Regions from separate parts of the Isoptericola haloaureus genome, predicted to be linked through region 1. Evidence: riboswitches for the same ligand, from Rfam matches in the RefSeq annotation. Region 1 holds a riboswitch; each other region holds the start of a gene.
What was found. A riboswitch is a leader RNA that binds a small molecule or an ion and turns the genes downstream of it on or off. The one in region 1 is predicted to bind cyclic di-AMP.

Region 1 (3,265 bases):
TGAAATCTGCAGGTCGGACCTCGGTCCGACCTGCAGATTTCATGCCCACAACGAAAGGTGGGGCGGCGGAGGGTGGGGCGCGCAGGTGGGCGGCAGACCGAGCTAGGGCGCCTTCAGGCGGCGGAGTCGGCCTGCAGCTCCTCGTCACACTTGCGCGTCACCACGAGGACCGGGCACTTGGAGTGGTGCAGCACCGCCTGGCTCGTCGACCCGAGCAGCAGGCCGCGGAATCCTCCACGGCCGCGCGACCCCACGACGACGAGGTCCGCGGCGCCGGAGAACTCCGTGAGCAGCTCGGCCCCGGACCCGTCCAGCACGTGCCGCTTGATGGTCAGCCCGGGATGCTCCGCCGCGACCCGGTCGACGATGACGTCCAGCCCCGCGCGGACGTCGTCGAGGATCTGCTCGTGGTCGATCTGCGACGGCAACCAGGCGAGGACCCCCGCGCCGCTGCCCAGCGGGACGCCGGCCACGGCCACGAGCTCGGCGCCCCAGGTCTCGGCCTGCTCGACGGCGTGCCGCAGCGCGACCTCGGCGGTCGGCGATCCGTCGACACCGACGACGATGCGTCGCACGGCATGCACGGCGGCACCGTCCCGGCGGTCCGGGCCGTCGCCCTCCTCCGGGTCCGAGCGGTACGGCACCACGACGGTCGGGCAGTGGGCGTGCGCGGGCAGCGCCGACGAGACCGTGCCGAGCAGACGCTCGGTGAAGCCGCCCCGGCCGCGCGTCCCGACGACCGCGAGGCACGCGTCGGACGACATCTCGACCAGCACCCCGGCGGCGTCACCGGTGGCGACGGTCCCCTGGACCGGGACGCCGATGCCCTCGACACGGGCCGTGGCTTCGGCGAGCACCGCCTTCGCGCCCTCGGCGATCGCCGTGTCGTCCAGCGCCGCGTACCCGCCGTCCAGCGACGCGGCCGTGAACGACGGCAGCGAGTAGGTGCACACCACGTGCAGGCGCCAGCCGACCCGTTCGGCATATGCCGCTGCCCAGTCCAGGGCGTGCAGGCTCGGCTCGGAGCCGTCGACCCCCACCAGGACGACCTCAGGACGTGTCATCTCGCGCCTCCCTCGTACGTCCGGACCTCGGCGTCCGGCGAACCGTGGTTCAAGCCTAGCGAAAGCAGGCCGCAAGACGCAGCAAAGCCGGGCCGTCGAGCGGGGGCAGCGCCGAGAACAGCACCCGCGCCGCCACGTCCAGCGCAGAGCACGACGCCCCGGCACTCACGCGGAGTGCCGGGGCGTCGGGAGTCGTCGCGGGACGATCAGCCGGTGACCCGCAGGAAGGTCGGGCTGGACTGCCAGAGGCTGGACTGGCGGACGGTCCAGCCACCGGGGCGGGTCGCCTCGATCTGCTGGCCGTTGCCGATGTAGATCGAGATGTGCCCCGGGGACCAGATGAGGTCGCCCGGCTGCGCCTCGGAGGAGGAGATCTGCGTCGTGTTCGAGGCGCTGAGGATCGCGCTCGAGGAGTGCGGCAGCGAGACGCCGACCTGGGCGTAGACGTAGGTCACCAGGCCGGAGCAGTCGAAGCCGGAGGGCGAGGCGCCGCCGACGACGTACTGGGTGCCCAGGTAGCGGGCCGCGATGGACACGACCTGGGAACCACGCGAGCTGCTGGCCGCGGGCGCCGAGGAGGTCGAGGACTCGGTCGTGCTCGACGACGAGGAGGAGGACGAGGAGGACGAGGTGGAGACCGGCTCGCGCTCGGCGGAGCGGGACGGCGTGGTCTCGCGCACGGGCTCCGGCTCGGGCTCCGGCGCGGCCTTGATGTCGGCCTTCTTGGCGATCTTGGGGGTCACGCGCTCGACGGTGACCTTGGCCCCGGCGTCGACGGTGACCACAGGCGCGGTCTCGAGGGCCTGCTTGGCCTGGTCGGTCAGCGCACCCAGGTCCACGGTGCTCAGCTTCTTGGCCGCGTCCGAGTCCACCGGTGCCGCGTGCGCGGCGGTCGCCCCGCCGATCGTCGACACGAGCAGACCACCGGCCGTGGCCATCACGGCGGCGCGACGGCCGGCTGCGGCCGAGGGTGCGGTGATGGGGCGGCGTGCGGCCCGGTGCCGGCCGCGCGTGGTGTTGCGTGCGTTCACGTCTTCCCTCTCCTGTCCGCCTACGAAGTCAGCTGTCGGGTTCGGGTGGGAGAAATCACCCGGCCCCACGGTCCGAGAACCGTGGGGCTTCACCCCGAGGACACCGTCTCCGGTGCCCAGAAGTGGGTCCCCCGCCCCTGCCTGGGTCTCGGTTCACGACCGGCGGCAGGGCTCGGCGTCCGGTCGAGGTCCGGCAGAATGCTCCACCGAACGCCTGAACCGTATCTGATACGCGGCGCCATGTCACGTTTCGATCACGATCCCGGGCCGAGCGTGTTCCGCGGGCCCCGATTCGGCGTCTGGACGGCCCGCTGAGCGCTTCAGGGAGCGCCCGCGCCCCTGTCTCCGCGAGACCCCTGGACGGACGACAGAGGGCCCTGTCGCGCTCTCGGCGCGACAGGGCCCTCTGTCGTGGAGTCCGGCAGGCTCAGCCGACCCGGATGAAGGTCGGGTTGGACTGCCAGATGTTGCGGAACTGGACGGTCTTGCCCGGACGCGGCGAGTCGATCTGGGTGTTGCCGCCCGCGTAGATCGCGATGTGGCCCGGGGACCAGATGAGGTCGCCCGGCTGCGCGGCGGCTCGGGAGACGACGGTGCCGGCGTAGCGCTGGTCCGAGGACGAGCGCGGCAGCGAGATGCCGACCTGCGCGAAGACGTACTGGGTGAACCCGGAGCAGTCGAAGCCGGACGGCGTCGTGCCGCCGGAGACGTACGGGACGCCCACGTAGCGCGAGGCGACCGAGATGACCGAGGAGCCGACGGCGGAGGCCGGGACCGAGGAGGCGGAGCTCGAGGACTCGGTCGTGCTCGACGAGGAGGTCGAGGACGACGAGGAGGACGTCGAGACCGACTCCCGCTCGCCGGAGCGGGACGGCGTGGTCTCGCGCACGGGCTCCGGCTCGGGCTCCGGCGCGGCCTTGATGTCGGCCTTCTCGGCGATCTTCGGGGTCACGCGCTCGACGGTGACCTTGGCCTCGGCGTCGACCGTGACCACGGGCGCCGCCTCCAGCGCCTGCTTGGCCTGGTCGGTCAGCGCACCCAGGTCCACGGTGCTCAGCTTCTTGGCCGCGTCCGAGTCCACCGGTGCCGCGTGCGCGGCGGTCGCCCCGCCGATCGTCGACACGAGCAGGCCACCGGCGGTCGCCACCACAGCAGCCCGACGGCCGGCGG
Region 2 (3,265 bases), on a different contig from region 1:
CCGCCCTGGCCACCCCGCTGGTCCAGCGCCTGCTCGCGCTGTGCCGCTTCCGCAGCACCTTCCCCGCGTTCGACGGCGACGTGGACACCGCCCTCGACGGGTCCCGCCTCACGATGGAGCGCCGTGGCGCCGAGGTGCCCGACGCCGTCGCCCGCCTCGAGGTGGACCTGGCCTCCGGCGCGGGATCGCTGCACTGGTCCGACGGCGCTGCCCCGGAGACCGTCGTCGACCTCGCGGGCTTCGTGCCCGAGGACGTCGTCGTGCCCGTGCGGCGCTGAGCCGCGGTCGGGCTCAGCCCATCTGCGCGACGGCGGCGGTGAACTCCCAGTGCCACGGCTCGTACTTCGAGCCGCCCGGTCGTGCCCAGGCCGGGTTGTCCCAGCCGTAGGCCGGGGCGTTGGCCCGGAGCCAGTCGTAGCGGCTGCCGGCGTACGAGTCCGGGCAGATGTCCACGGCCAGACCCCAGCCGTGGTTCGACGTGCCGGGAGGGGCCGCCAGGGAGCCCTTCGCCGCGCGGGTCGAGACCTGCAGGGCGTAGCTGCGGTAGCCGTCGGTGATGCACATGTTCTCGCCGAAGGTCGCGCGGTAGGACTCGTTGAGCCGGGCGAGGGCCACGGCCGCGTCGGCGCGGACCAGGGTCTTGCCGTCCCACAGGGTGCACATCTCGCTGGAGGAGATGTAGCCGTTGGACCCGGCCCCGGTGGCGTAGCCGTCGCATCCCGGCAGGACCGGGGGCTCGGGCGCGGACTCGACGTCGAGCGACACCGTCTCGCCGGACATCGTGGCGTCGCTCGGGACGACGATGCCGCCGGCGGCCTGCGGCGCCGTGCGCGCGGTGCGCGCTCCGCTGCGGGACGCGCCCTGCTCCCGGTCGACCAGCACGGCCTGGCGGGCGGCGGCCACGACGGCGGCGGTGTCCCGCTTCGTGTCGGCGGCGTTGGGCGCGTCCGGGGTGGCCCGGATGCCGGAGGGCGCGGTGTCCGGCGCGGCCGAGCGCGCCGGCTGCGACGTCCCGTCCGCCACGGCCATGCCCGTCGTGGTGGCCATCGTGACGGCGATCCCGATGCCGATGCTCAGCGGCCAGCTCGTGGGCGCGAGGGAGGACCAGGTCGGTCCGGAGCGACGTCGTCGGTCCGCGGAGGAGGCAACGTGCCGACCCGGGCCGCGGGGCGAGGTCCGGGTCGCGGTGGGGGTGGTGGTGCGGGGCAGAGGCGTGTCGCGGGCGTGCCTCATCGCCGTCCCCGGCGGCGGTGCAGCGGTGCGTCGGGCCGGGGTGGTGCAGGGGTGGTGCAGGGCATCGTCGGCATCTCCTCGCGCCTGCGGGGTTAGCTGTCGGGTTCGGGTCGGAGACTGACCCGGTCGGCAGGTCTCCCTGCGCGGCTTCACCCCGAGGACACGTCCGTGCCCGAGAGTGGGTCCCCCGTCCCTGTCGTCGTTCTCGCCGGTGGTCCGGGGCGGTGACAGGGCTCGGCGCCCGCTCCGGAGACCCCACGCTGCCGTGAGGCTGCCTGGACCCTATCCCCCCAGGCCACCGATGTCACGGAACGATCACGGACGTCGCACGGAGGCGGCCGCGGCCAGCAGGGCGTCGCGCGGGGGGATGTACTCGAAGCCGAGCCTGCGCGGGGCGTCGGAGCCGTCCACGTCGGGGTTGAGGCCGAGGCCCTGGGCCGCGGTCCGCATCAGCGGCACCACGCGGGCCAGGCCGCGGATCAGCCAGTCCGGGGCGACGCGGCGGGCGATCTTCGCGTCCGGGTAGGCCCGGCGGAGCACCTCCGCCATCTCGGGGATCGACAGCACGCCGGCGTTCGCCGGGAACCGCTGCCCGACGGTGCCGTCGTCGGCCATCGCCCGGACGTGGACGCGCGCCACGTCGCGGACGTCGACGACGGGCATGCTCATCCGCGGGAGCAACGGCATCGCGCCGCTGACGAGCTGCTCGACGGTCTCCAGGGAGGACCCGTAGTGCTCGTCCATCGCGGGCCCGAACACCATGCCGGGGTTGATCACGGTCAGCCGCATCTCCGGGTGCTCGTCCACGAACCGCCACGCCGCCCGCTCGGCGAGCGTCTTGGACGCCTCGTACGCCGACGTCTTCGGCCCGTCGGCCTCGGTCCAGTCCTCCCGGGTCTTGCGCCGCGACCACTGGTGGTCGGCGGGCTTGTAGATCGCACCGCACGTCGAGGTCAGCACCACACGGTGCACCCCGGCAGCCCGTGCCGCGCGCAGGGCGCGCAGGGTCCCGTCCACCGCGGGGCGGACGAGGTCCTCAGGGTCCCGGGGCGGGGCGGCCGGGAAGGGGGAGGCGGTGTGGATCAGGACGTCGACCCCGGCCAGGGCTTCGTCCCACCCGTCGTCGGAGGTGAGGTCCAGCTCGACGAACTCGATCCCGGTGCCGGGGAAGAGTGCCTCGACCTGGGCGCGCCGACGCTCCGAGCGGACGCTGGCGCGGACGGTGTGCCCGGCGTCGAGCAGCTCGCGCACGACGTGCTTGGCGATGAAGCCGGAGGCTCCGGTGACCAGGACGGTGGACATCTGGCTCCTACCGTGCGGGTCCGGTGGACTCCCGGACCACGAGCTCGGAGTGCGGGGTGATGGACCGCACGGGGGGCCGCCCGTCGATCTGGGCGAGGAGCCCGTCGACGATGTTGCGGCCCTGGGCCGCGAAGTCGACCCGGAGCGTGGTCAGGGGCGGGGCGAAGTAGGCGGCGTCGGGGATGTCGTCGACGCCGGTGACGCTGACGTCGCCGGGGACGGAAAGGCCCCGTCGGCGCAGCGCGAGCATCGCGCCCAGCGCCATCTGGTCGTTGGCCGCCACGATGGCGGTCGCGTCGAGATCCTCCCCGAGGGCGGCGACGGCGTCGTGCCCGGACCGGGCGGTCCAGTCCCCGGGCAGGACGCCGGCGGACCGCAGCCCCCGGGCGGCGACGGCTTCCTCGTAGGCCTGGGTGCGGTTGCGCGCGGCCGGCCAGGTGGCGGGTCCGGCGATGTGCAGGAACGACCGGTGGCCCAGCCCGGCCAGGTGGTCGACGAGAGCGGGGAAGCCGATCCCGGTGAGCTCGGAGTGCTCGGTGGGGGTCTCGTCGGGCTCGCCGCCGAGGTAGACGGGGACGGTGAACTTCGCCGCCTCGATGGCGCGCGTCATCGCGTCGGTCGAGGTCAGCGCCAGGATGCCGGCGAGGTCGTGCTGCCGGAGCATCTTGAGCGTGTCCCGGATCGAGCGCGGATCGCTCATGTCGAGCGTGAAGATGTCCAGCACGTAGCC
Region 3 (3,265 bases), on a different contig from region 1:
CGGGCTGGACGTCAAGGCGCTCCCGGACCGCTACGAGGAGGTCACCGGCGCGGCCCCGTCCGGCCGGGCCGCCTGGGAGTCGGTTCGGCTGCTGGTCGAGTCCGGGGTCGACCACGAGGTGCGCACCACCGTCGACCCGACGGTGCACACCCGCGACGAGGTCCTCGCGATCGGTGCCCGCCTCACCGCGATCGGCGTCCGTCGCTGGGTCGTGCAGGAGGCGCGGCCCGACGGCGCCCGCGCCGGTTGGGTGCGCCGGCTCGACCGGCGGCGGCTCTCCGACGTCCTGTACGACGACGACCTGCCCGGCGTCGAGCGGCGTGTGGGCGTCTGACCCGGGGCCCGCACGGCTCGGTAGGTTGTCCTCCATGACCGAGCGACCCGAGGACGACCTCTCCTTCGCCTCGCCCGGTCCGGCGACGCCCGCGGCCGGGCCGGACGGGACGCCGCCGGTCGCCGGGACGCCGGGCGCGACCGCCGCCGCGCCGGGCGCGACCGCCGCCGCCCCACCGGCCCGGTCGGGCGACGGCACACGCTGGGGAGCCCCGGGCGGGCCGACGCCGGCCGAGCGTGCCGCGGCGCGGCGCACCGCGCGGATCTGGGTGCTGTCGGTGGTCGGGCTGATCGTGCTCGTGGTGGCCGGTGCGACCGGGATCTCCGCCCTGACCTCCAGCGCGCGCGAGCAGGCGTGGGAGCCGGTCGCCGCGGACGTCACCGCTCCCACGACGGTCAACGCCGTCCAGCTCGTCCTGGGCTCGTGCCTGTCGGGCGCGTCGACGGAGGGCGGCGTCGGCGCGGTGGAGGTCGTGCCCTGCGCGGACCCGCACGTCGCCGAGGTGGTGGGGCGCACCGACGCCGCGAGCGACGCGATCTGGCCGGGCGAGGACGTGGTGGCCGCCCGCACGGCGCGCGGCTGCACCGCCGACCTGCTCGGACCGCAGGCCCGCGCCGAGGCGGCGCCGTCGGTCGCCTTCGTGGTGTGGACCCCGACGGAGGACTCGTGGGCGGCCGGTGACCGGACCGGGCTGTGCGTCGCCGTGCTGGACGAGGAGCGCACCGGGTCGCTGCTGGACTGACCGGGCGGCCCCGGGATGTCGACGGACGTCATCGGACCCGCGCCCGATCTTCACCGACCCGGCACCCTGGATGCGGCGATCGTCCGATCCGGCACGTCGAGGCCGAGGCGTTCCGTCCGGTTCTGTCCGGACTCGTCGGTCATGACGGGCACGTTCCCGCCGCCGGATCCCTTCACGTCTCCTCCACGACCATCTCCCGACATGGTCGTTATCGGATTGTGACCTACCGTGATCGCGTGGTTACGGTCCCTACGTCGTCCGGAGACCGGGCGGCGACCGGCCCGCAGCCCAGTGCTGCCGGCGGGCCGGCCCAACGGAGCACCGACGGCAGCAGCGGGAGACCCAGGTATTGCGGGTGACGCACGTCGCCACCCTCGGGGTGAAGCCGTCCTTCGGCGGCAGGCCACCACTTCTCGGCCTAACCCGACAGCTCATCTCGCCGGCTGGAGGAGTACCCCATGTCCACCACCTCCCTGGATGCTGCGCGCCCGCGGGGCGCGGTGCGCCCGCCGCGGACACGGCACGCTGCCGTCGCCATGACCCTCACGGCCGCCCTCGCCGGCGGCACGCTCGTGGCCGGCGCCCAGTCCGCCGTCGCCGACGAGGCGACGACCACGTCCGACGAGTCGACCGCCACCGAGACGGCCACGCCCGAGCCCACCGCCACCGAGACGGCCACGCCCGAGCCCACTCCCACCGAGGAGCCCGTCGTGGTGAGCACGACGCCGGACGTCTCGATGTCGAAGTCCCGCCACACCGGCCGCAAGGGCCAGGGGCACACCCGTCCGAAGTACACCGTGAGCGCCACGACGGCCGACGGCGAGGCGTTCGCCGGCCGTGTCCGGCTCTACGTCAAGGGCACGAAGGTCGCCGTCAAGCAGCTCGACGCCGACGGCACCATCCACTTCCGTCCGGGCCTCGGCAAGTACGACGTCGGCCGCAACGGCGTCCGCGCCGTCGTCGCCCCGGCCGCGGCCACCGGCCTCGACCAGGTGACCAAGAACCGCACGGTGCGCATCAAGCCGAAGGCGCGCACGAACCTCTACGTATCGATGAGCCGCAAGCAGGCCACGAAGGGCAAGTCGCACACCCGTCCGAAGTACACGGCCAAGGTCCGCAAGTGGGGCGAGCCCGTCACGGGATGGGTCCGCCTGATCGTCGCAGGCGACAAGGTCGCGGTGAAGAAGACCAACAGCAACGGCGTCGTGCGTTTCCGTCCTGGGCTGGGCAAGTACGACGTCGGCGGCAACCGGATCCGTGTCGTGGCGGTGCCCGTCCGCGGCGAGGGCCTGAAGAAGACCACGAGGCACCGCAACGTCCGGGTGGCCCCGAAGGTGACCCGCGGCGACAAGGTCGTCCGCGTGGCGAACAGCTACGTCGGCCACCGCTACTCCTACGGCGGCACCTCGCCGGCCACCGGGTTCGACTGCTCCGGCTTCACCTCGTACGTCTACAAGAAGGCGACCGGCAAGACCCTGCCGCGCTCGTCGTCGGCGCAGGCCTCCATGGGCAAGCGCGTCTCGCGCAGCAACGCCAAGAAGGGTGACCTCGTCTACTCGCCGGGGCACATCGGGATCTACGCCGGCAACGGCCGGATCATCGAGGCGGCGCGTCCGGGCGTCGGCGTCGTGAAGCGCACGATCTGGCAGTCCAACCCCCAGTTCATCCGCATCTGACCCGCACCTGACCGGCAGCGCACCGGCGCAGGACCACCCCACGAGATCGACCCACCCGGCCGAGATCGACGTTCAGTACGTCGGTCTCGGCCGGGTGGGTCGATCTCGTGTCTGCGGGGTGTCGGCGACGGGCCTCAGCGCAGGGTCAGACCTTCGTCGCCCTCCACCCGGTCGACGACGACGGTGTCACCGTCGGACACCTCGCCGGCCAGCAGCCGGCGCGCCAGCCGGTCACCGATCTCGCGCTGCACCAGCCGGCGCAGCGGCCGCGCCCCGTACGCCGGGTCGTAGCCCTCCAGCGCCAACCACTCGCGGGCCGGCGGCGTGACGTCGAGCGTGATCCGACGGTCGGCGAGACGGTCCGCCAGCGCTGTGACCTGCAGCTCGACGATCCGGCCCAGCTCGCCGAGGGTGAGCGCGTCGAACAGCACGACGTCGTCGAGCCGATTGAGGAACTCCGGCTTGAAGGCCGCGCGCACCGCGGTCATCACGCTCTCGCGCTTGGCTGCCTCG

Region 2: it holds a riboswitch for cyclic di-AMP, as region 1 does, so the genes downstream of both, V5O49_RS03135 (M15 family metallopeptidase) here and V5O49_RS04300 (C40 family peptidase) in region 1, are expected to answer to the same signal.
Region 3: it holds a riboswitch for cyclic di-AMP, as region 1 does, so the genes downstream of both, V5O49_RS14205 (C40 family peptidase) here and V5O49_RS04300 (C40 family peptidase) in region 1, are expected to answer to the same signal.

The regions. Positions count from the first base shown of each region.
Region 1 covers NZ_JBAGLP010000110.1:85,876-89,140, reverse strand. The annotation lists gene V5O49_RS04305 (universal stress protein) at 114-1,064, opposite strand; gene V5O49_RS04300 (C40 family peptidase) at 1,271-2,095, opposite strand; cyclic di-AMP (ydaO/yuaA leader) riboswitch at 2,098-2,259, opposite strand; gene V5O49_RS04295 (C40 family peptidase) at 2,523-3,265, opposite strand, start outside.
Region 2 covers NZ_JBAGLP010000105.1:257,318-260,582, forward strand. The annotation lists gene gtfA (sucrose phosphorylase) at 1-278, shown strand, start outside; gene V5O49_RS03135 (M15 family metallopeptidase) at 292-1,233, opposite strand; cyclic di-AMP (ydaO/yuaA leader) riboswitch at 1,321-1,423, opposite strand; gene V5O49_RS03140 (SDR family NAD(P)-dependent oxidoreductase) at 1,549-2,535, opposite strand; gene V5O49_RS03145 (LacI family DNA-binding transcriptional regulator) at 2,543-3,265, opposite strand, start outside.
Region 3 covers NZ_JBAGLP010000118.1:878,901-882,165, forward strand. The annotation lists gene V5O49_RS14195 (anaerobic ribonucleoside-triphosphate reductase activating protein) at 1-334, shown strand, start outside; gene V5O49_RS14200 (septum formation family protein) at 369-1,076, shown strand; cyclic di-AMP (ydaO/yuaA leader) riboswitch at 1,386-1,530, shown strand; gene V5O49_RS14205 (C40 family peptidase) at 1,535-2,752, shown strand; gene clpB (ATP-dependent chaperone ClpB) at 2,887-3,265, opposite strand, start outside.